One region of the Nostoc sp. NZL genome, then DNA from elsewhere that is predicted to be linked to it. Evidence: predicted binding sites of a transcription regulator. Region 1 holds the regulator's gene; each other region holds the start of a gene.
What was found. Region 1 encodes HrcA, which represses chaperone genes, less so after heat shock. Its sites were predicted from a motif close to TTAGCACTCNNGANTCNNGAGTGCTAA; they were not measured.
Positions count from the first base shown of each region.

Region 2: a site for HrcA is predicted at 3,035-3,061, ahead of groES (co-chaperone GroES). Genes of this name have one in related genera too.
Region 3: a site for HrcA is predicted at 6,414-6,440, ahead of groL (chaperonin GroEL). Genes of this name have one in related genera too.

Region 1 covers NZ_WBKL01000177.1:13,327-21,288, reverse strand. The annotation lists gene F8R90_RS26885 (cytochrome P450) at 1-816, shown strand, start outside; gene F8R90_RS26880 (thioredoxin family protein) at 851-1,441, opposite strand; gene F8R90_RS26875 (hypothetical protein) at 1,573-2,127, shown strand; gene F8R90_RS26870 (hypothetical protein) at 2,250-2,783, opposite strand; gene F8R90_RS26865 (exopolysaccharide biosynthesis protein) at 2,812-3,435, opposite strand; gene F8R90_RS26860 (ABC transporter permease) at 3,713-4,495, shown strand; gene hrcA (heat-inducible transcriptional repressor HrcA) at 4,525-5,655, opposite strand; gene F8R90_RS26850 (rhodanese-like domain-containing protein) at 6,101-6,433, opposite strand; gene F8R90_RS26845 (DUF3352 domain-containing protein) at 6,591-7,962, shown strand, end outside.
Region 2 covers NZ_WBKL01000104.1:10,828-18,789, forward strand. The annotation lists gene asnS (asparagine--tRNA ligase) at 1-207, shown strand, start outside; gene F8R90_RS14705 (NIL domain-containing protein) at 967-1,275, shown strand; gene F8R90_RS14710 (response regulator transcription factor) at 1,352-2,029, opposite strand; gene F8R90_RS14715 ((2Fe-2S) ferredoxin domain-containing protein) at 2,359-2,817, opposite strand; gene groES (co-chaperone GroES) at 3,083-3,394, shown strand; gene groL (chaperonin GroEL) at 3,482-5,116, shown strand; gene F8R90_RS14730 (hypothetical protein) at 5,213-5,653, shown strand; gene F8R90_RS14735 (MinD/ParA family ATP-binding protein) at 5,665-7,962, shown strand, end outside.
Region 3 covers NZ_WBKL01000115.1:3,101-11,062, reverse strand. The annotation lists gene F8R90_RS15495 (isoprenyl transferase) at 1-268, shown strand, start outside; gene F8R90_RS15490 (hypothetical protein) at 475-855, shown strand; gene F8R90_RS15485 (GUN4 domain-containing protein) at 844-1,776, opposite strand; gene F8R90_RS15480 (hypothetical protein) at 1,796-2,725, opposite strand; gene F8R90_RS15475 (hypothetical protein) at 2,938-3,102, opposite strand; gene trxA (thioredoxin) at 3,317-3,634, opposite strand; gene fabG (3-oxoacyl-[acyl-carrier-protein] reductase) at 4,226-4,972, shown strand; gene F8R90_RS15460 (MraY family glycosyltransferase) at 5,232-6,314, opposite strand; gene groL (chaperonin GroEL) at 6,473-7,962, shown strand, end outside.

The DNA.
Region 1 (7,962 bases):
ACTTGGGGAGAAGGATTGTTATCAATTCCGATACGATTCCCTGGAGGTAAGTTTGATCGAGCAGTACATGCTCGTGAGCAACTTCTCGTCAAGATTAATCGGATGATCCATCAACGCCAGCAAAATCCTACCTTAAATCTAGATGTCTTAGGAATCTTGTTGCAAGCGCGAGACGGGGAGGGAAATTATTTGAGTTTAGAGGAAGTGAAGGATAACGTTTTGGCATTGCTAGTCGCTGGACATGAAACCTTGACTTCAGCACTGACTTCCTTATGTTTGCTGCTAGCCCAGCATCCAGAAGTGCTAAAAGCTGCCCGTGCAGAACAACAGCAGCTAGGGTTCATAGAACCGCTTACTCAAGAAAACCTCAAGCGAATGACCTACCTAGAGCAAGTTCTCAAAGAAGTTCTACGGCTCACCCCTCCAGTGGTTCGCAGTGGATCTAGAGAGGTGATTGAGGCGTGCGAGTTTGGTGGGTACTTAATTCCCAAGGGCTGGAATGTACATTACCAAATTCAGGAGACTCATCAAGATCAGAATATTTATACTGAGCCTGAACGTTTCGATCCGCAGCGCTTTGCTCCTGAACGGGCTGAGGACAAACAAAAAGTCTTTAGCCATATTCCCTTCGGTGGTGGTATCAGAGAATGTTTAGGTAAAGAGTTTGCCAAACTGGAAATGAAGTTGTTTGCAGCCTTGTTAATCCGTAACTATGAGTGGGAACTGCTCCCTGGACAAAATCTTGAGAGGGATCTATTACCGTTTTCTCGTTCTCGTGATGGCTTAAAAGTAAAATTTTGTCGGCGATCACATTAAGTCCGCTCCGAACTTCAGTCGTCGGTTATTTTTGCTAATTTACCACTTGGCTGCCATGACTGCGGGGGTCATCTTGACTAGCCGTTGGTGCTACTGGGGCTGAAAATTTGGAAACTTTCCCGCTAGCTTTAGCATAAGGAAGAGATGCACCAGTCACTAAAGCTTCTAAGTTGCTAGCCATAATCGTCCGGGGTTGATCGCCGATTGCTTGGGCTATGGTTTCCCCTTGCTGACTCAAAAATACAAAATGGGGAATCCCATCTACCCGATATTTCAACATTTCGGGTAGCCACTTGGTATTATCCACATTCAGCATGACAAAATTCATCTTGTCAGCATACTCTGTTTCCAGTTGAGTGATATCTGGTGCCATTTTCTGACAGACAGTACACCAATCAGCATAAAACTCTACTAAAGATGGTTTGCCATTGCTGATTGCTACTTCTAACGGTGTGGACGAATCGCTTAATTTAGCTAGAGTTGCCGAGGTTGTTTCAGTTCGTAATCCTAAAACGAGGGCAACGCTAAGAGCGATCGCTACCATTACAATTAAAAAGTTTCTCAAACGCTTCCCTAATGTGGATTCAGACTTATCGGGGGAATTAACAGGTGAATCAGTACTCATAACAGAATTATTAAAACTTATTAAGCAATTTCTTCTTCAGTTTAGCTGACTCCAAGCGCTCTTTAATACGTAATTGGATACCCAAAATGGGTATTACAAATAAATACTTTAGATGAAATAGGTTCTAAAAGATGATTTTAAGCTTCAGAAATACCAGTGCTGTGTGTGCCGTATTTTTACTATTCAGTGTTGGCAGTTTTCACAAGTCAGCCATAGCTACTATAAATAACCAGTCTCAATTGATAGCACAGCACAGTAAAACCTCACCACACCCAGTTTTTAAATCTATTCTGCCTAAATTAAAGCAAAAGACTCAAATTAAGATTTTATTGCCGAAGTTTATTCCTGAGTCGGATGGAGAAAATCCAATTTACGCAATTATAGAAGCTGCTACGCAAAAAAAGTACGAAATTTTACTGGGTTTCAGTCCCGATTGTACTGGTGGAACTGCCTGTCGTTTGGGCATTGTTTCTGCTGAAGCTCTAACCCGCAAAACACCGCGCCTTACTGGTAAACCTGTATCCTTAGCTAAGGGCATTACTGGCTATTTTGTGGATTTTACTTGTGGTGCTAATTGCTCAGATGCTACCTTGACTTGGAGACAACAGGGTGTGCAATATATTGTTGGGTTGAAAGCAGGCGATCGCACTTCTTTGGTAAAAATGGCTAATTCTGCGATTAACTAATTCTGTGGGTTTCAGTAAAAAGCAAACAAGCGGTAAGTTTTGTAGCAGCGTCTAAATCTCTGTTACAAAACTGAATTACGAATTACGAATTACGAATTACGAATTACGAATTATTTTAATCCCTAGCTAAGGTCAGAGTCTGATTTTACTTCCCAGCGAAACAGCCGTGGCAATTGAGATACATCTATGGCGTAGTTAACAATCCACAGCACTAATTCAAAAACCAACAAATATCGTACCCACTGCAACTCGCTTTTGGAATCCAAAAGTGTCAAACCCTCATACAACTGCCAGAAGCGGTAAGGCAGGTATATATAAGGTACCATCACCCACACTACATTTTGCAACTGTCTGAGTGTTACTCTCTCAGAGATGATTTGCAACCCTAATACGATAAAATACCAACCAAGCACAGTTAACACACTGCGATCGCCCCACCAGACACCCCACAAAAGCATAACTACTAATGGCAGCAGTACTCCTAGCAGTTGCACTGAGCCAAACCAGATTTTATACCAAGAGGGAAATGGTAGAGGTAGAGTATAAGGCTTTGTCTGTTTCCACCCCCAATTTACAACCACAATAAAAAGTGTGGCAATTAGGAAAAAGAGGAGATTTTCTAAGAACAGATAGAGGTTGGTGTTTAAGGGAGCCATCGTGATATTAAGTAGTATTTTTGCTATTTCAACGACCTAGCCAAGTCTTGATGATGTCAAGAAGACTGGAACCACCCCAAACCAATGCCAAAAGTATGGAAGTAGTTAAAACTGCCCCCAGCACACACATAACTAAACCACCCAAGCTAATAGCGCCATCATCTTCCGATAAGCCAAAGCTAGTTACAAAAATTCCCATTGCTGGTAGGGTATTAGTTCCTGGAATCGGAATCATCATAGAAATTGCCATTAAGGCGATCACTATACCAATGGTCACTCTACCTGGTAAAGTAGTACAGATATAGCTCAGACGAGGACGAGCGATCGCTTCAATTCTTTTTAACCAAGGAATCCCTGCCTTCAAAAATCCCTGAACTGTTGTGAGTTGGATAGGATGATTCATCATCCGTTTGGGTAGCCAGGGGGTTTTGGCACCGGCGATTAGCTGTACCGCTAATAGGAAAATCAGGATGCCGAAAGGGACTGAGTATCCTGGTGCTGGAACTGGCAAAGCTGAAGGTAAAGACAGGATAATCAGCAAAAATCCAAAAATTCTTTCTTTTGCTAATAGTAAAATCTCTGCCAAAGTTACTTTTGAGGGTCGATCTTCCTCAAAAAAATAGCGTTGTAATTCGTTAGATAGTTTAGCCATATATCACCAGGATTTAGCAAAATTTAGTAAATAAATATACCAATTAACAAGCCAGATTCAGCAAAGATAATTGCTCATACCTCAAAGTAGCCGAGTGATTTCATTAGTTCTGGTAAATCCAGATCCATAGAATTTCTTACCTTTCAACAATAGATCCACAACATCTTAACGTTTAGCAATTTTCCTGAATAAAAAGTAATATTAAATTTCCTTAAAGTTATTGTGTAAATTATGGAAATGTCATGACAGATGGAACTTATTGGGATAAGGGTGCAAGATGCAAAGATATTTGAAAGTACTAAGACTATTTTGGAGTGCTGCGATCGCAGCAGAGTTAGAGTATCGGATTAACTTTTTCATAGCTACCCTCAGCAGCTTGGGAAATCTTGTCGGTAGCCTTTTTGGACTATTCTTGTTTTACCGGACTGGCTACACTTTTAGTGGTTGGTCATGGGAAGCAGCTTTAGTAGTTCTAGGACTTTTTACCTTACTACAAGGCTTTTCTGCTACTTTTCTGGCATCGAACTTAAATCGCATTGTCCGCCATGTCCAAGAAGGCACTTTGGACTTTATATTATTAAAACCTATCCGCAGTCAGTTTTGGCTTTCCACCCATACCCTTTCACCTTGGGGAATGCCGGATCTAATTTTTGGTAGTGTTATTATTGGCTACGCGGGTAAACGCCTCGGTGTAGGGATAGACGACTATCTACTTGGTGTGCTGCCATTATTGTTCAGCTTGGTGATTCTGTACAGCCTGTGGTTTATGCTGGGAGCGATGAGTATCTGGTTCGTCAAAATATACAACGTCACAGAAGTTTTGCGTGGTTTGTTGGAAGCTGGACGATATCCCATTGCAGCATATCCTACTGCTTACCGTTTTTTCTTCACCTTTGTGATGCCAGTAGCATTTTTAACTACTGTCCCAGCCCAAGCGCTATTGGGTAGGAGTGAAATTAGCTGGTTGATAGGTGCGGCAATATTGGCAGTAGTGCTGTTTTTCGCTTCTACTTGGTTTTGGCGGTTTGCGTTGCGATTTTATACCAGTGCTTCGAGTTAGAGACATCACCTGATACGATTAATCCCTATTTAAGGATTGAAATAACTAAAAGCTTCTGAGAGATAATCAGCAGCAGATGCCACGACTGCGATCGCACTTTCATAATCTAGACGCGTTGGCCCCAAAACTCCTACACTTCCTACTGGTATCGAACCTCGGCGATAGTTGGAAGAAATCAAGGTGCAGGTACGTATCGGTTCTAGTGGGTTTTCTGCGCCAATGCGAACCGTTACCCTTGACTTACCTACATCCTCCTGCTCTGGTTCCTCAAATATTAATCGCCATAGTTGGTCTTGTTCTTCTTCCAGCAGGTGGATAATCGTTTGTACTTGCTGCAACTGGGAAAATTCTGGCTGGCGCAAAACTTCTGACACACCCCGAACCATAATTTGTGTTGCAGTCGGCGCATGAGTCCGACGAGTCAATTCTGCAACTGAATTTTTCAAGAATTCCCCGTAGCGTTGGAACTCCTGATCTAGTTCGCTCCAGTTGAGGTTGGCTAATTCCAATAGACTTCGCCCCCGCAAGTGGCTATTCAAAAAATTAGAAACAATCTGCAACTCGCGATCGATTACCTCTGAATCCCGTTGTGTTTCCTCTGGTGTTGGCGACAAATCCATCAACTTGGAATGTGTCTCATAACCATCGGTCACTACAATTAACATGATCCGCCCCGCTTCAATTTGCACTAATTGCAGATGTCGCAATAGTGCTGTAGTAGTTTGCGGCATAGTAATCAAGCTAATGCAACCACTCAAGGTTGCTAAAATTTGTGCTGCTCCTTGCAATAGAGTTTCTAAACTCCAATCTTCCCACTGGAGGCGGTTTTGCAGTGCCAACTCTACTTCTCGCCCTAAATATTCTGTTCGCGTAGCATCTGTCTGCGACACACTGCGCGAACGCAGAGAAGGGGTAATTAACTGGTCAACATAAATGCGGTAACCTGAGTCAGAAGGTATTCGTCCGGCAGAGGTGTGTGGTTGGTAAAGTAACCCAGACTTTTCTAAAACGCCCATCACATTGCGAATTGTCGCCGAGCTTACACCCAGATCGTACTCCTCGATCAAAGCCTTTGAACCAACAGGCTCTGCCGTAGCAATGTAGTGACGTACAGTTGCCCAAAGTATATGCTGTTGTCGATTTGTTAACTGGACTTCCATAGGGTATGTTTTGCTAGAGGCAAATTTTAATCAAACTCTGGAAAAATTTCTGGATTGATCGAAACCAAAGAATATTAATAGTTTATTAAGATAACAAATTATACAACTATATTGTGATAATTAATTTTAAGGTTCAAGTACATAACTTTTTAAAAGTGCGCTTTCAATAGAATCTAGGCTTTTGCAGCAATAACTGAGGGTTTGAATTGACAACATCCTTTTTGCTTTATCTTTGCATAATTCTACACTTATAAAAGTATTGTGGGATACGTACTTTTGCGGTGATCGCAGCTAAGATCGGGGTCGAAAAGTTCTGTAAGATATATAACCAGTAGATAAACTTACAAGCTTTCCTAGCAAGCCCCTAAAATGTGGTGTTATTTTCAGCATACCAAAAGCCAGATGGAAGAGTAAGTTCCATCTGAGTAATGCACCTAAACACTAGTTAATACTGGGGAATTGAATGGTCTACTAAGACAGAATAAGCATCAATACCACCTGAAATATTTTGCACATTTGTAAAACCTTGAGCAATTAACCACTGGCACATCTGGGCAGAGCGGATGCCGTGGTGGCATAGTACAAGGGTTTCAGCTTGGGGATTGAAGAGGTTAGGGACTTGATCTCCCCAATCGGCAAATTGGCTCAGGGGTAGATTGACAAAGCCCTCAATGCTAGCAATCTCCAATTCTTGTGGTTCACGTACATCTACTAACTGAATACTTGCATCACCAGAAGAAAGACGTTGTGCCAGTTCTTGTACACTAATCTGGTTCATGGGTTAACTAAAAGAATTCCCTATAAACAGTCCTAATCCTATTTATGGTGGCAGAAAATCTCTGCCTTTGCATGAGTATCCATTCTCAAGAAGGCTGATAAATCCTGGTAGGCTTTCTGCTTAAATGGCTGTAAACCGTCTTTTTTAAAGGTTTAATGTGAATAGGCAACGCTCATTTATTGGTTTTATCGTAGCTGGTGCGATCGCACTGCTAGTAATTGCGATCGCTAGTTTTTACTGGTTTTTCGCCAAAAGTCCGGCTAACCTCATTGCTTCTACCTCCCAGCCTAATGCAGCCATATTGGTGTCGAAACTTTCCCCAGCAATGGTTTCATTGCTGGTGAACCCTGACCGTTTACAGGCGTTGGAGCGTGAAGGAGAACTATCTAAACTCAAAACCAGTTTATTCGCCAAGAGTGGTATAGATTACAAACAAGATATTCAACCTTGGTTAGGGAACGAAATTACATTAGCTATCACCACCTTAGATATTGATCGCGATCCAGAAAACGGACAGCAGCCAGGGTATCTATTAGCACTAGCAACCCAGAAACCAGAGAAAAGCCGCGAGTTTGTCGAGTTGTTGTTTTCCAAACGGGCGTTAGCTGGGGCAAACTTAGCTGTTGAACAATATAAAGGTATAAAGCTGATTTCTGACAACTCTCAACCAGAACAAGACTTGCTTGCAGGTGCTGTTGTCGGTGAAGGCTTTGTATTGTTTGCCAACGATCCTAAAGTGTTACGAGATGCTATCAATAATGTCCAAGCGCCCGATCTAAATTTGACTAGCTCCTCCGAATATCAAAAAGCTACCAAAGAACTGCCCAAAGGGAGTTTAGCTGTAGCTTTCTTGAATCTTCCCATCGTCGCAAAATGGCAAGGGTTAGAGCTGCCAGAACAAACCTATGACAGCGAAATCATTTCCCTGGCGTTGAACCCCAAAGGATTACTAGCAGAAACCACCTTTTTAACTTCAGCGGAAATTGTCCCCCCATCCTCACCACTGTCTAAACCTGTAGGAGCATTGCAATATATTCCAGCATCGGCAGGTTTGGCAATTTCCGGCTCAAATTTGAGTAATTTGGGTAACAGTGATTTAGCCAAACTCTGGAGACAAGCAACAGCAACTATATATGGTGGGGAAGATGTAGTTTCTCGGTTAGCAAAACCTTTAGCGGATGTTCAAAAACGCTGGGGCATAAACTTACCAGAGGATATTTTTAGCTGGGTACAGGGAGAATATGCCATAGCATTGTTACCTGATAAAGAACAAACAACCCTCCATTGGATTTTTGTGGTGGAAAAATCTGAGAGTGTAGAACAAGGCGTTGCTCGATTAGATGCGATCGCTTCATCCAACGGACTCAGCATTAATCCACTGAATATAGACAAGCAAAAAATCTCTGCTTGGACAGAGTTAACTACGGCTACTACAAAAGCAGATGTCAAAGAGCGGCCATCATTCAGTATTGAAACAAAAGTGCGAGGATTGCATACAACTTTAGGAAATTACGAAGTTTTCACATCTG
Region 2 (7,962 bases), on a different contig from region 1:
CGCCTAGAAGTATTAGAACGCCGTGTGTTAGCGCAGGGGTTAAAGCCAGAAGATTTGTGGTGGTATCTTGATTTGCGTCGTTATGGTACTGTTCCACATGCAGGTTTCGGGCTAGGTTTTGAACGACTCGTGCAATTTATGACGGGTATGGGAAATATTCGTGATGTGATTCCTTTTCCGCGTACACCACAAAGTGCTGAATTTTAGTTTAAATTTTAGACCTCTTATCGCCTCTACACAAACCTATTCCGTCTGCGCGGATTAATAAAAACATTGAAACCCGCGAATGCGGGTTTTGTTTGTATGGTCACATATTTTCTAAAACGATTAATTAAAATTAAGATTTTTGAATCTCCTCTTGTAAAACTTCAATTTGCTCAACAGATAATTCCGTAACTTGAGCAATTTGCTCTAAACTTATTCCAATTCGCAACAAATTTAAAGCCAACTTTCTTGTTGTTTCTGCTTTGCCTTTAGCTTGTCCTTTCGCTTCGCCTTCTTCTAAAATTTGTTGATAAATGACTGATACAGGTTTTGGACAATTGGGATTTATAAAATAGGTAATTACACAGAAGTAAATATCCTAAAAAATCGATTTTTATCGATATCTAAAAAGAGCGATAAATCTATAAGGTTCTATTAATAGAGTTCCCTAAAATTTTTACATAGTAACATATATAGCAGTTCTCACTTCAGTATTAAATTTCATACATAATAAATTAGGGTTACAACAATTGTTGTAACCCTACAGATTCGCTATATTCAATGTGCTCGAAAGCCCTTATAGAATAACAATTAACCTCATAACTACCGAATTATGAGCAATTCTTCACATTTACTACATCTAGATTAATGGTTTGCAAAGGTAAATACTTTCTTGCTTGCCTACGTGGGATAAGTGACGCTAGTGTTAAAAGAATTGTGCAAAGTAAAACCTCCATCCCAGAAGTCGAGTAGGAAGCTAGAATGGCAATTCCAAATAAACAAGTAAAATCTAATACTGATATTTTAGATAATAGACGCACCCAAACTCGCATCCAAGTTCGCATTCCTAAAGACTTGCATGAGGAACCAGTCATTTCACGACTGGTTTCTCACTATGGGGTCATAGTCATTATTGCTGATGCTCAGGTAAGCGCAAACGTGCCACAATATAGCTGCTTCGATCTGGAACTGCGAGGTACTGTTTCCCAGATTGAAAGCGCCCTAACTTACCTAGATGAACTGGATTTAGAAGTTTTGCACCAATCCAGCCCTGAAGAAGATGGTTGGTAGATTTAGTTAGGAGTTAGAAGTTAGGAGTTAAAAAATTCATAATTCATAACTCCTAACTGTTAACTATTAACTTTGTTTAAGCCATTTGATTTTCAATCGCCCACCGCGCTAGTTCAGTGCGGTTGTGGAGATTGGTTTTGCCCAACATATTGGACACATGGCTTTCAACTGTGCGCTGACTAACATTTAGTTCTTCAGCAATTTCCCGGTTAGCTAAACCCCTAGCGACAAACTGGACTACCTTCAGTTCAGTTGGGGTTAATTGCACATCGAAGGGAACTTGGATACGGGAACCGTTTTCGCCTCCTTTTGCTTGGTGTTCTTTCCAACGGATAGTTTGTTTCAGCGAGGATTCAACTTGCGCTACGAGTTCTTCTGGTTCAAAGGGTTTGACCATATAAACATCAGCACCTTTATTCAGACCCTTAACTCGGTCTGCACTTTGTCCCTTAGCTGAAAGGAAAAGAACCGGAATCCAACTGGTGCGTTCGTTTTGCCGGACTTGTTCCACAAAAGTATATCCGTCCATTTCCGGCATCATCACGTCGCAGATAATCATGTCTGGAACATCTTGCTCTAAAATTTCCAGAGCTTCACGTCCATTTTCGGCGGTGATGACTTCGTATCCCCGGAATTCTAAGTAATCCTTCACCAGCAAGATGAGGTTAGGGTCATCATCAATCAATAGAAGTCGTTTGTGATCTTTCATGCTGGGCTCTTTCATAGCAGTGGCACTTGTCGCGCTTCGGTCCATCAAAGTCTTGAATATTTATCCTCTATGGTGGGTTATTTGGAGATGTTGTCCTTTTTCCTACTTAACTTGCCTTTGCTGTCTCGAAGTCTCAAAAATGCCGAGCACTTTCAAGAGACTGGTAGCTCGATAGCAAAAGTCCAGCAAGGATACGTATAGCAGTAGTATCTATAATGCGCTATTATATATCGCATTGAAAGTGGCGGGCGAAAAAACACTGATTAAATAATAATCCTTCTGACTCACAAGTAAGTATTGGCTTAAAGATGACCCTACCTCAAAACCAACCCGCACTTTCTTAAAGCTTACTGCTGTACCATATCCTTCGGTTGTTAAGCCTCTATGAGGTGTTCACAAGAAACTAGGGAAGTTTCTGGCAAAGGATGGGTTAAAAATGCATATTCTTCTACCACCTTATTGCCTATTAAGTGTTCTTGGATGATCCGCTCAATAACTTCCGGGCTTGCTTGGCGATACCAGACACCATCAGGGTAAACCACCATTATGGGTCTAGAACAACAAACGCGCAAGCACTTGGCTTTAGTTCTATAGACGCAAATGGGATGACTCTGTTGCGGCTCATCAAGTTTTAACTCTTTAAGCTGCTTTTTTAAGTATTCCCAGGATTCCAGACTAGCTCGTTTTGAGCAGCAGTTAGCAATTGTCTGGTCAGCGCAAATAAAAATGTATCGCTGAATTTTTGCAAGTCCTAAAATTTCTACGCAATTACTCAGGGCTTTATGTTCTAGAGATTTAGTGGCTTTGGGGATTTGATGGCTGGACTGGATCACTGTATTGTTACTTATCGAGCGGCTCCCTGATTACAGTTCTATAACAATTTCCAAGCTTTGCAAATAAAGTTGACCATAAAAAAATATTCGGAACTTACGGAACAGACCCTGAAAGATAGAAATAATTAAGCATTTATACTTAAGTACATCTATGAGCCTCTAGTTCGGGAACCCGTACTCAAAGAATTCTTGCCATCGGACGCTACTTTTCGGTAGATTAGCACTCAGGAGTCGAGAGTGCTAAACTCTAAGGGAAAGAAATAATATGGCAGCTTTATCTTTAAGCGTTTCTACAGTTAAACCTTTGAGCGATCGCGTTTTCGTAAAAGTGAACGCCTCTGAGGAAAAGACCGCAGGTGGTCTGTATTTGCCCGATACCGCCAAGGAAAAGCCACAGGTAGGGGAAGTAGTTGCCCTTGGTCCTGGTAAGCGTAACGATGACGGTAGCCGTCAAGAATTGGAAATTAAAGTCGGCGATAAGGTGCTGTACTCTAAGTACGCTGGCACTGACATTAAGCTCGGCACCGAAGAATATGTACTGCTTTCTGAAAAAGATATTTTAGCAGTCGTTATTTAGTGGGCAATGAGGAATAGGGAAGAGTTTTCCCGATACCCAATGCCCAATTCAAGAAAAAATTGACCTAATCCCGGAATTTAGACACCTATGGCAAAGCGCATTATCTACAACGAAAACGCCCGTCGCGCCTTAGAACGAGGCATTGACATCCTGGCTGAGGCTGTAGCTGTTACCCTTGGCCCCAAAGGTCGTAACGTAGTCCTAGAAAAGAAATTTGGTGCACCGCAAATTGTTAATGACGGTGTAACGATCGCCAAAGAAATCGAATTAGAAGACCATATTGAAAACACTGGTGTAGCTCTGATTCGTCAAGCTGCTTCTAAGACCAATGATGCTGCGGGCGATGGCACCACCACTGCTACCGTTTTAGCTCATGCGATCGTCAAAGAAGGCTTGCGCAACGTTGCAGCTGGTGCTAACGCAATTTCCCTGAAGCGTGGTATTGATAAAGCTACTGCCTTTTTGGTAGACAAAATCAAAGAACACGCCCGTCCGGTGGAAGATTCCAAAGCCATTGCCCAAGTTGGTGCGATCTCGGCTGGTAATGACGAAGAAGTCGGTCAGATGATTGCCCAAGCAATGGATAAAGTGGGCAAGGAAGGCGTAATTTCCCTAGAAGAAGGGAAATCTATGTTCACCGAGTTGGAAATCACTGAAGGGATGCGCTTTGACAAAGGCTACATCTCTCCCTATTTCGCTACCGACCCTGAGCGGATGGAAGCGGTTTTTGATGAGCCTTTCATACTGCTGACCGATAAGAAAATTGCCCTAGTACAAGACCTCGTACCAGTGTTAGAGCAAGTAGCTCGTGCTGGTCGTCCTTTGGTGATTATCGCCGAAGATATTGAAAAAGAAGCTTTGGCAACCTTGGTAGTAAACCGTTTACGCGGTGTGCTAAACGTGGCTGCTGTTAAGGCTCCTGGCTTTGGCGATCGCCGCAAAGCACTACTAGAAGACATTGCTGTTTTAACTGGTGGTCAACTAATCACCGAAGATGCTGGTTTGAAGCTAGATAACACCAAGCTGGATAGCCTGGGTAAAGCTCGCCGGATCACCATCACCAAGGACAGCACCACAATTGTTGCCGAAGGTAACGAAGCTGCTGTTAAGGCTCGTGTAGAACAGATTCGTCGTCAAATCGATGAAACCGAATCTTCTTACGACAAAGAGAAATTACAAGAGCGTCTTGCTAAACTCTCTGGTGGTGTTGCTGTAGTGAAAGTGGGTGCAGCAACCGAAACCGAAATGAAAGACAAGAAGTTGCGCCTAGAAGACGCTATCAACGCTACCAAAGCTGCTGTGGAAGAAGGTATTGTTCCTGGCGGTGGTACAACTCTGGCTCACCTTGCTCCTGAATTGGAAGTTTGGGCAAAGAGCAATCTTAAGGATGAAGAGTTGATTGGTGCGTTGATTGTCGTTCGCGCCTTACCTGCACCTCTGAAGCGGATTGCTGAAAACGCCGGTCAGAATGGTGCTGTGATCGCTGAACGCGTGAAAGAGAAAGACTTCAACGTTGGCTACAACGCTGCGACAAACGAATTCGTCGATTTGTTAGCTGCTGGTATTGTTGACCCTGCTAAGGTGACTCGTTCTGCTCTGCAAAACGCTGCTTCGATCGCTGGTATGGTGTTGACAACCGAATGTATTATAGTTGACAAGCCTGAGCCTAAGGATAGCGCTCCTGCTGGCGCTGGCGCTGGTGGCGGCGACTTCGATTACTAATACTCTGTAGTTCCATAATAAAACAGCTGCTTCCCTTGTGGAGGCGGCTGTTTTTTTGTGTCAAGATTCAGGTGTTTCAAACGAGAAAATAACGAAATGGAAGATTACCAAGCTGCTTTTATGCAACGTCACCTTGATACTGAAATTTTATGTAGAAAAGAATCGGAAAGAAGAGTAGCCGCTATGCACTTTGGAGGTGTAACCATTGAGTGTTTATTAAAAGCAATGATTTTTGCTACCTTAGCAAAGGGTGCAACTCAGGAATGGAAGACAGATTCTACTAATCCTGGGCATACTATTACTAATCCGGGACATAGTTACATAGAAGCGTTAAATCGGCACAATCGACTTAAATCTAGAATTGCTAATTTTCCTGAAGTGCGAAAATGGCTTAATGAAGTGGAAAATCCAAATAGCCAAAATTTTATAGATATGCGTTATTGTGGCCTTGAGCCTGATGATGAAAGTTACAAGCGCTGGTTAAAAGCTTATCAGAATCTCAAGGGGTGGTTACAAAAGCAAGCTACTCAACTTTAAAGAGGTGTCAAATGCAAGAAAATTGGCAGGTTTTGCTAAAGAAAGAAATTACAAACCAATATGTGCATAATTCACAAGAATGGGTTGATTTAAATATTTCTACATCAGGTTTATTGAATTTGACTATTGTAAGCGATCGCTTTATTAATTTATCTATTCCTCAGCGGAAAGAACAAAGTTTTAATTTACTTAAATCACAAGTTCCTCATTTATCTCCTGGGTTTATTTCCTTATATACACCTCAAGAAGCAGATTCACTAAATCTTTCAGCACCGCAGGCTTTTAATACAGCTTCAGTGCGAACTTGGCAAGATTTAGCAATTCAAGCAGCAAATCCGCAAAATCAACCTCAACTTCCCCAGGCTGAACCCAGTTTACCCAGAACTGTAACCTTTTATTCCTTTAAGGGAGGAGTCGGTCGAACTACTGCATTAACCCATGTTGCCTCGATTTTGGCAATGCGTGGTCTTAAAGTCGTAGCTGTGGATTTAGATTTAGAAGCACCTGGCTTGAGTACGGCATTCAACCTCAAGCCACAACCAAAGTATGGAATAGTTGACTATTTTTATGAGCGTTCCTACTTACCAAAAGACGTAGAACCAAGTATTTCAATTGCTGAAATATTTGGTGAAGTGAAAATCTCTAACGCCACAGGAAGATTATTTGTTGTTCCTGCTGGTTGTCTTAATCTTGATTATGTCTCCAAAGTTGATGATCTTCATGCTACTACTAGTATTGATGGAGATCAAAGTCTTTGGTCTATTTTCAAACGTGAAATTTACGAACAATTAAAACCTGATATTATCTTAATTGATTCGAGAACCGGAATCAATCAATGGGGAGCTTTATCATTAATTCAAGCAGCTGACGAAGCAATTGTATTTCTTTTTCCTAATGAGCAAAATAAACAAGGAATAGAACTGCTAATACAATCACTACAATGGATAAAAAAATTATCCATTAATTTTGTTTTTTCTCCTGTTCCTGATGTTACTGAGATTGGTTTATCAAAAGTAAAACAAATTTGGTACTCATTGCTGAACAGATTAAATACGGTAACAAATGAAAACTATGAAACAGATGAAGATGAGCCAGATTTAGATAATTCACAAACTCCAATAGAAAAACTTTTAGTAGTCCCTTATCTTTTGCCAATCGCTTTGGCTGACAGCTATCCTGTACAAGGTATGCAAGATTACTACACAAAAATTGCTAACTTAATTGATGAAAAAACTGATGAACTCAAACGTAGCAATGTTTTAAATACAATAGATCATCGGTGGGATATTATTGAAAGTCTGCAATTTCCTGAAGTAAATGCTGCTGATCCAAGACAAGATTTGAATCTACTATTTCAACGTACTACTGATTTTGAAAGATTTTTAGACGATACAACCTGCCTAATTAGAGGGCGAAAAGGCACAGGAAAAACCGCACTTTATTGGCTTTTTCTAAAACACAAAAGTGTTGCTCAAAAACTAGCTCATGGACGGTTAGATAATACTGTATTTTTGTCAGCACATGGGAGATTTCAGGAAAGTCGTCCAACTCGTGATGAATTTCAAATCATCCATGAAACTTTACAACAAAATAGAGGTACATGGGAAGCTTTTTGGAGAGCTTATTTACTACTTAGATGTCATCAGGAAAATTTGTTTAACTTTCCTAAAGGAAAGAAAAGCGCAAAGTATAGTGAATTGAGGAAAATTATTAATAATTTACCTAAAGAAAGATGGCAGTCTGAATCTACTCAAGTTTTGTTAGAATTATCTACTAACTCTGAACTCCGCCTCATAGTTAAAGATGCCATAGATATTCTGCTTAATGAAGAAGCCAAAAATAATTCTCAAAAACTGTGGTTTCTTTACGATGATTTAGATGAAGATTTTCCTGAAGTAGGAGGAATTAGACAGCAAGCACTCACTGGATTATTTCAATTAGTACAATCTTGTGATGCTAACAGATTAACAGAAATTAGATTTAAAATTTTTTTAAGAGAAGATATATGGAATCGTTTAAGTTTTGACAATAAAAGTCATTTTACTGGACGGGATATTATCTTACAGTGGACTAGGATTGATTTTTTACGATTAGCACTTCGTCAAGCAATACAATCTGAAGATTTCAAGAATTTGGTTGACCGTATTTCTCCTGTCGCTTTTGAAAGTATTGATCAAGCTACAGAAGAGGCAATTGATAAAGCCTTAGAATTACTGTGGGGAAGTCGTCGCCGAGGTGGAAATAGAGCTAAAAATGTGTCTCGATGGGTTTATGAACGATTAACAGACTCAAGTAGCACTACTTTTCCT
Region 3 (7,962 bases), on a different contig from region 1:
GGGCGAACTCAGTCCCCAAGAAGTGAATGAAAGTCTTGTAGAACAACATCTCTACACAGCAGATACTCCAGAACCCGATTTGCTGATTCGTACCAGTGGTGAGATGCGATTGAGTAATTTTCTCTTATGGCAAATGGCGTATACAGAGATGTATTTCACCGATATTCTTTGGCCAGATTTTAATAGAGAAGCATTTTATCAGGCTTTGTTGAGCTACCAAAGTCGCGATCGCCGTTTTGGTCAAGTTAAAGCTTCACTGTCAGCTTAGTGTATTAAACACCAGACATCGCCTCAAAATTCAACCGGATTTTTGCCATGAGCGATAAAGTAAAAGCACCCACATTACCACGATGGTATATGAGCGCTCATAAATTAAAACATTATTGAGGATAATCTATCTGCTATGACAGACCGAAGTAACTATAAGAATAGCAGCCACTGGGTAAATAAACTGCAAGGGTAGTTACAAATGTTTTGTTAAAAATATTACTTACCGTCAATGTGATGCTTGATTTAGGCAAAATCCAATCGATTGCGAAATCCTATTCTCCCCAAGAACTCTTTGCTGCCTTGGTTTGGCAGCGTCGGTTCAATGAGTTTGATGGTGAAGAAGTAATTACTGACCTTTTCAGCCACAGGAATCTATGGGCAAGCTTTCTGTTTACAAAACCAATCTTTGCACCCGATGAAAACGGTTTAAGCTTTGGTGGTATGGTCGATACCCTCCTTGCAATGGCAAACTATCGCCCCATGCCTGAAACCAGCATCATCCATTTCATTGCTTATCCTGCCGATACGTTGTACATCCTTACAGAGAACCAGGCTATCTTTAGTAGTCAAGTACTAGTATCGTGACAAAAAAATCTTTACTCGATGCTGAACCCCACCAAGGTTTGTAGAATCTAAACCCACTAACCGAGATATAGATGGAAAGTGTCCTTTAGGTGCGTCTAAACTGAAAGTATATTCTTCATATTTAACCCATTCATTATTGGCAAGACTTGCTAGCCATCCAACTTTATAAGCAAAGCGCTTACAATCTTTTTTGGCTTGCCAAATACGTTGTTGGGCGCTAAAACCGAATCTACCTTCACTATATTGAACCCAGAGCTTATTAATAATATAAAGGTCATGACGAGGAAATCTTTTTATTTCTCCATCATCTAACCAGCTTTCTTCTTCACGCTCACATATTTTGAGCATAGTACAGTAGGTTTCTTTATCAGCTTCCTGCCATTTTTGTTCTGCTAGGAATTCCTGCAATTTTCTGTAATCAATACCAGAAGTATGAGATACAAGAGTTAATTCTGTTGCCAATTGAGACAGATGTAACTGCACATCTGATAAAGATTTAATAATTGATGTTTGCGAATCTGTCTCCACAACTTGAGATGGCAATTGAGATATTTGCTCTTTAATTTGAACTAATTCTTCGATAATTCTATAATTCGACTTTTGTTCATCAGTCATAATTTCTTTCAAAGCTTGTAGTTCAGCTTGAGCAGCTAGTGAGGCTTTTTGAGTCTCAGCTAAATTTATCTGAGCTTTTATTGCCGTTTCTTCAGTATTTGCCAATCGTTCCTGCATAGTCTGAAGCTCAGATTTTAATTCCTTTATTTCCGTTTGAAAGCTTGCAAGATTTGATTCAATATTATGCAAATTATTATTATTTGCTTTCATATCCTGCAACTCTTCACGGCTACGCCTGAGTTCTTCAATTGCTTTTTCGTAATAACCTAATGGTGTTTTCCAGCTATCATTACCTGCTTTGAACATAAATAAAAGTTTGTTTATTTTATTGATTATCTATTAAAAATATTTGTGAAGACTTATACTCTAATATGAAATTATTTTCAAAGTCATAATTGTTCATTATTCTACGCCAAAATTTACAAAGCAAACCATATTTTATCCAGTTTTTAATAGCTCGGTTTTTCAATTCTGGAGAATTTCTTACTAAAGCAGCCATCATAGCGGCATTTTGTTGTAATTGTCCATAAATCTTTAATACCTCGTCAATAGATGTTTTCTCATCTAGCTTACTCAGTTCATAGCACTCGCTTAACTCATAAAGCTCAATATCAGAAAATAGACCACCCGGCTTCCATGCTATTTTGAGCCTTTGTCTACATTTATCAAGAGGACTGGGTAAACCGTGAATTAAATATTTTTTTAACTCATTCCGAATTAGTTCAAGTTTGCCATCTATGAGTTTGGATATTTTATCAACTATTTGATTAGCATCTTGAAATAACTTATTTTCCAAATATTCTATTCTCTGCAAACTCTGCTCAATGCTGTTTTGAGACAAGCTAATCGCCTGCATTACAGCTAATGACATTTGATTAATTCTGTTTTCTAGATAAAAATTAGTTTTACTAATAGTCTCCGTGAGGGCTTTTTCACGAATTTTATCTATTTTCTCCAGGTTATATTTAACTTTTTCATCTGCTGTATTCAACAGATATTCAATGTCAGCTTTAACCTTACTTTCTAATTCCTCAGTTCTTTCTATTGCATGATTAATGCTTTCTTGAGCTATATAATCAAGCTTGTCGGCTAAAGGATAAAGTTTGTCATCAAACAAGTCAGCTATTTCTTTACTACTCTCTCTTACAACTTCTTTAGCTGCACCTTCAAATTGTTTAACAAGGCTTCCAAATAGCCATCCCATCATTTCTTCACACCCTTTCACAGCATAATTAGCAAGCAGATATCCTCCCAAAAATAACACTCCTTTTTAGGAGTGTCGAGGATAAAATAATTACTAATAAATAAGTAGAAATTCGGTGGACGATTATCGAATAATATTGGTGTTTTACAAAAATATAGTTGCTTTGTCCAAAATCTGTTGTCCAAAACTAGTGCAATCAATCGCTACACTAAAAACAAAGTGAATAACCCTAAGCCCATCGTAGGCATCGCCCTACAGATAACCTAATTATTTCTTTTGCCTGATTTACCAGCTTGATTTGAAAGTTGGTGCTTTTGTATAACCCGCTCAATCTGGCCAGTCACCGCATTTATTCTATGTTGAACTTTATCAAAATCAATATTTACCCAAATATAGGATTTGTCAGGCCTTTCCTGCTTCTTACTCATAGATTGCTTTGCTTGTCAAGATATTTTGTTATATCTATACAATATAGCCGCCTCAATTTCTAAACTACTTTCTCTAGACGTATAAGTAGATATGCTTAACATTTACTTAAGATTTTACTCGGTGATTTGTAGGGCTACAGCTAGCTGTGCGCCCCACTAAAAAAGACGCGATCTTTCGCGCCTCTGGCAGCTAAAATCCAAATTATTAATGGTATTAAATCTTTGTTTGTAGATATTGAACCAGCTGCGGTGCTTGCATCACTCCCTCTATCCGATCCACAGGCTGACCCTGCTTAAACAGTACTAAGGTTGGGAGAGAGGCAATTTTATACTGCGTGGCTAAATCAGTGTATTTTTCCGTGTCAATTTTGACAATTCGTAGGCGATCCTTGAGTTGGGCATTGACTTGCTCTAAAATTGGCACCATCATTTGGCATGGGCCACACCAGTCAGCGTAAAAATCTACTAATACAGGTACATCAGAAGCAGACAGCATCTCTTCAAAGCTGTTAAATTGCTTTTTAGTTGCCATGTGACAGACACCGATTTTCAATTGTTTGTTTCAATAGTAATTCTTAGAAAATAAAATCGGTATAGGTTTATGGGTTTTTGTTGGGAAAGGATTAGATTAGTCAATGTAGATTGATTTACAAACAAAAATCTTAAATAATTATAATAAAATATATATATTATTCTCGTTTGTGTATATGCATTAGATATGTATTTAAACTTATGCTGACCAATCAAATAACTAACTATACAGGGCATTCACGAAAGTAATGTCTACGACGGTTGTAGCTGCAACACTTCCTAGTCTATGCAGTCGGGCGATGACGACAGGCTACTCGGCATCCCAGCTATAAATTAAATCAACAATAAGTAAGTTGGCACAATAAAATCAAACTATATGAAGAAAAATGAACAAGGGTTTTAACCCTTATAACTATTGCCTCTTGCCTTATCCCCGCGACAATTATTTACGCCGATTTACTTGTATTGCTTCAAGTTATTCATCTAGATAACAGAGAAATAACTATAGATATTTGATCGAGACAATATTCAGATGTTCCCTAAATCACCCTAAGATAATTAGCGCGGTATTTCTAAGATTGAGGAACATTAAATGACACTATTACAAGATAAAGTCGCAATTGTCACAGGTGCATCACGAGGAATTGGCCGAGCGATCGCAGTTGAATTAGCCACACAGGGAGCGATCGCAGTTGTCAATTATGCCAGTTCGAGTGCAGCTGCTGAGGCAGTTGTTACAGAAATTACAAATGCGGGAGGTCAGGCGATCGCTATCCAGGCTGACGTTTCTAAAAGCGATCAAGTAGACGCACTAGTTAACGCCGTCATGGAAAAGTTTAGCCGCGTGGATATTTTGGTCAATAACGCAGGTATTACGCGCGACACACTGCTTTTGCGTTTGAAGCCAGAAGATTGGCAAGCTGTGATAGACCTTAATTTAACTGGTGTTTTCTTATGTACACGCGCCGTCAGTAAAATCATGCTGAAGCAGCGATCGGGACGGATCATCAACATTACCTCCGTTGCTGGGCAAATGGGCAACCCAGGTCAGTCTAATTACAGCGCCGCCAAAGCAGGTGTAATCGGATTCACCAAAAGCGTTGCCAAAGAACTAGCTACACGCGGTATCACCGTTAACGCCGTCGCGCCTGGATTCATCACCACCGACATGACCAGCGATCTCAACAACCCCGAAGATATTCTGAAATACATCCCCCTCGGTCGCTTCGGTCAGCCCGAAGAAGTCGCTGGGATGGTGCGTTTCCTCGCTGCCGATCCCGCCGCCAACTACATCACCGGACAAGTCTTTAACGTCGATGGTGGCATGGTGATGGCCTAAATAGTAATTTTCGTAGCGTGCGTTAGCCTTCGGTGTAACGCACCGATTTTATCTGGCGACTGAAGTTGCAACGACACAAGCAAAGTGCACCTGCGCGAACTCAGGGCAATTGAATTTTCAATCTAAAATCCAAAATTTAAAATCTAAAATTAGATCAAGGCACAATTGTGTATGACCGAATAGCCCGTCATAAATATCGCTGCCATACAGAGAATAATCCATAGTAGGGCTAGCATTGCAATGCTCACCCTACAAGCAACTAAGGCTGTTGGCGTATCCTTTGCCAAACAGTAAAACCCAAAAGAAGGATAATGCTACTGGCGGTAGCCAGCATCACAGCCAAACTCATGCCTTGTATTCTCATTGCCAGCAAGTTGAAAACTAAGGTAATTGACCAAAGCGTGAACGCAGCATGGCGCTGGGAGAGTCCCCAGGCAAGTAAGCGGTGATGCAGGTGATCTTTCCCTGGAGTACTGAGAGGGTTATTTCCTGCTAGTAGCCGCCGCACAAATACTTGAGTGGTGTCTAGCACTGGTAACAACAGAAATAAAACCGTGGGAATTAGTGCATAAACTGTGTTTTGTTGCAGTTTGCCTAAAATACTAGTTGCTGCCAGCACATAGCCGAAAAAGTATGCTCCGGCATCACCCATAATAATCCGTGATGGATGGAAGTTATGGCGCAAAAAGCCTAGTGCTGCACCCCCCAAGGCTGCAAGTACCAAGATTGCCGCTGCACGATTGTTAAATTGGGCTGCAACCCCCAACAAACTCATGGCGGTAATAAAGCTGATTCCTCCTGCCAAGCCATCCATACCATCCATCAAGTTGATGGCGTTGGTAATTCCTACCACCCATAGCACGGTTAGCGACATGGACAGGAGCGAGTCAATGGGTGTACCAAACATAACTTGGACACTAATGCCATTAGCTACTAGCAACAGTGCCGTAACAATTTGCGCCCACAATCGAACAGAGGGCGGTAAGCCGAACTGATCGTCGATAAAGCCCACAAGGACTAATATCGAACCCCCCAACAGAATAGTGAGCACCTGAGCCAGTACATTTTGCAGTTCGATAGGTCGTAAGAGGCTAGCTAATACCAGCGCGGCAATCACACCTGCGTAGATAGCTAGCCCCCCTGCATTGGGCAAAGGTTCTCGATTGAGCCGTCGTGCGTTGGGTTGGTCCGCCCAACCTACCCGCAAGGCGAATTTGCGTACTGTCGGAATTAAACGCCACGTTACAAGCCAAGCCAAGAGAAACGTAAATACTACCGCCAACCAGCCGGTGCCGCTAGGGTCGGCAATACCAAGGAACTTAAGGGAGTTGTCTAGATTCATCTCCCAATTCAAGCATTACTGCCTGTATCTAATATGAGCATCACCTGTATATTAATCAATTTTTTTTATTTCCATTTGTAACTTGAGCCGCTTGGAAGATTAGCACTCTTGCTCTGTGAGTGCTAAATTGTCTAATGGAAGCGCTAGAGAAATAAAACATGGCGAAAATTATTGCATTTGACGAGGAATCGCGGCGAGCTCTAGAAAGGGGTGTTAACGCCCTTGCCGATGCCGTAAAAATCACCTTGGGGCCCAAAGGTCGCAATGTCCTTTTAGAGAAAAAATTTGGCGCACCTCAAATTGTCAACGATGGTATCACTGTTGCCAAGGAAATTGAATTAGAAGATCCTTTGGAAAATACTGGTGCAAGACTCATCCAGGAAGTGGCCTCAAAAACTAAAGATGTCGCTGGGGATGGTACAACCACTGCCACAGTTTTAGCACAGGCCTTGATTCGGGAAGGTTTGAAGAACGTCGCGGCAGGTAGTAACCCGGTTAGCTTGAGACGCGGGATCGACAAAACTATTGAGGCACTGGTAAAAGAAATTGCCAGGGTAGCCAAGCCAGTAGAAGGAAGTGCGATCGCTCAAGTTGCAACTGTCTCTGCTGGTAACGATGAAGAAGTTGGCCAAATGTTAGCCCAAGCAATGGAAAAAGTCACCAAAGATGGTGTCATTACCGTTGAAGAATCTAAATCCCTCACCACAGAACTAGAAGTAGTTGAGGGGATGCAGATTGACAGGGGTTACATTTCACCCTACTTCGTCACCAACAACGAGCGGCAAATAGTCGAATTTGAAAACGCCCGCATCTTGGTTACTGACAAAAAAATCAGCAGCATCCAAGATTTAGTACCAGTGTTGGAAAAAGTCGCCCGTTCTGGTCAGCCCTTGCTGATCATCGCGGAAGATGTCGAAGGTGATGCTTTGGCAACTTTGGTAGTGAACAAAGCGCGGGGTGTACTTGCTGTGGCTGCAATTAAAGCGCCTGGCTTTGGCGATCGCCGCAAAGCTTTGTTAGAAGATATTGCTATTCTCACCGATGGACAGTTGATTTCTGAAGAAATTGGCTTAAGCTTGGATACCGCTTCTCTAGAAGCGCTGGGAACTGCTCGCAAAATCACTATTGACAAAGAAAGCACCACCATTGTAGCTGGCAGTGTCACTAAGCCAGAAGTACAAAAGCGGATTGCTCAAATTCGCAGGCAGTTGGAAGAAACCGATTCTGAGTACGATCAAGAAAAACTGCAAGAACGCATCGCCAAACTCGCTGGCGGTGTGGCAGTGATTAAAGTGGGTGCGGCAACCGAAACCGAACTCAAAGACCGTAAACTGCGGATTGAAGACGCGCTGAACGCTACTAAAGCCGCCGTGGAAGAAGGTATTGTTCCTGGTGGTGGAACGACCTTAATTCACTTAGCTAAGACGGTAGAAGCGATTAAAAACAGCTTAGAAAACGAAGAAGAAAAAATTGGGGCTGATATAGTCCAACGAGCGCTAGAAGCTCCCTTGCGTCAAATAGCAGATAACGCTGGTGCAGAAGGTTCTGTTATCGTCTCAAAAGTCCGAGATAGCGACTTCAACATTGGCTACAACGCTGCTACCGGAGAATTTGAAGACTTGATCGCTGCCGGGATTATCGACCCTGC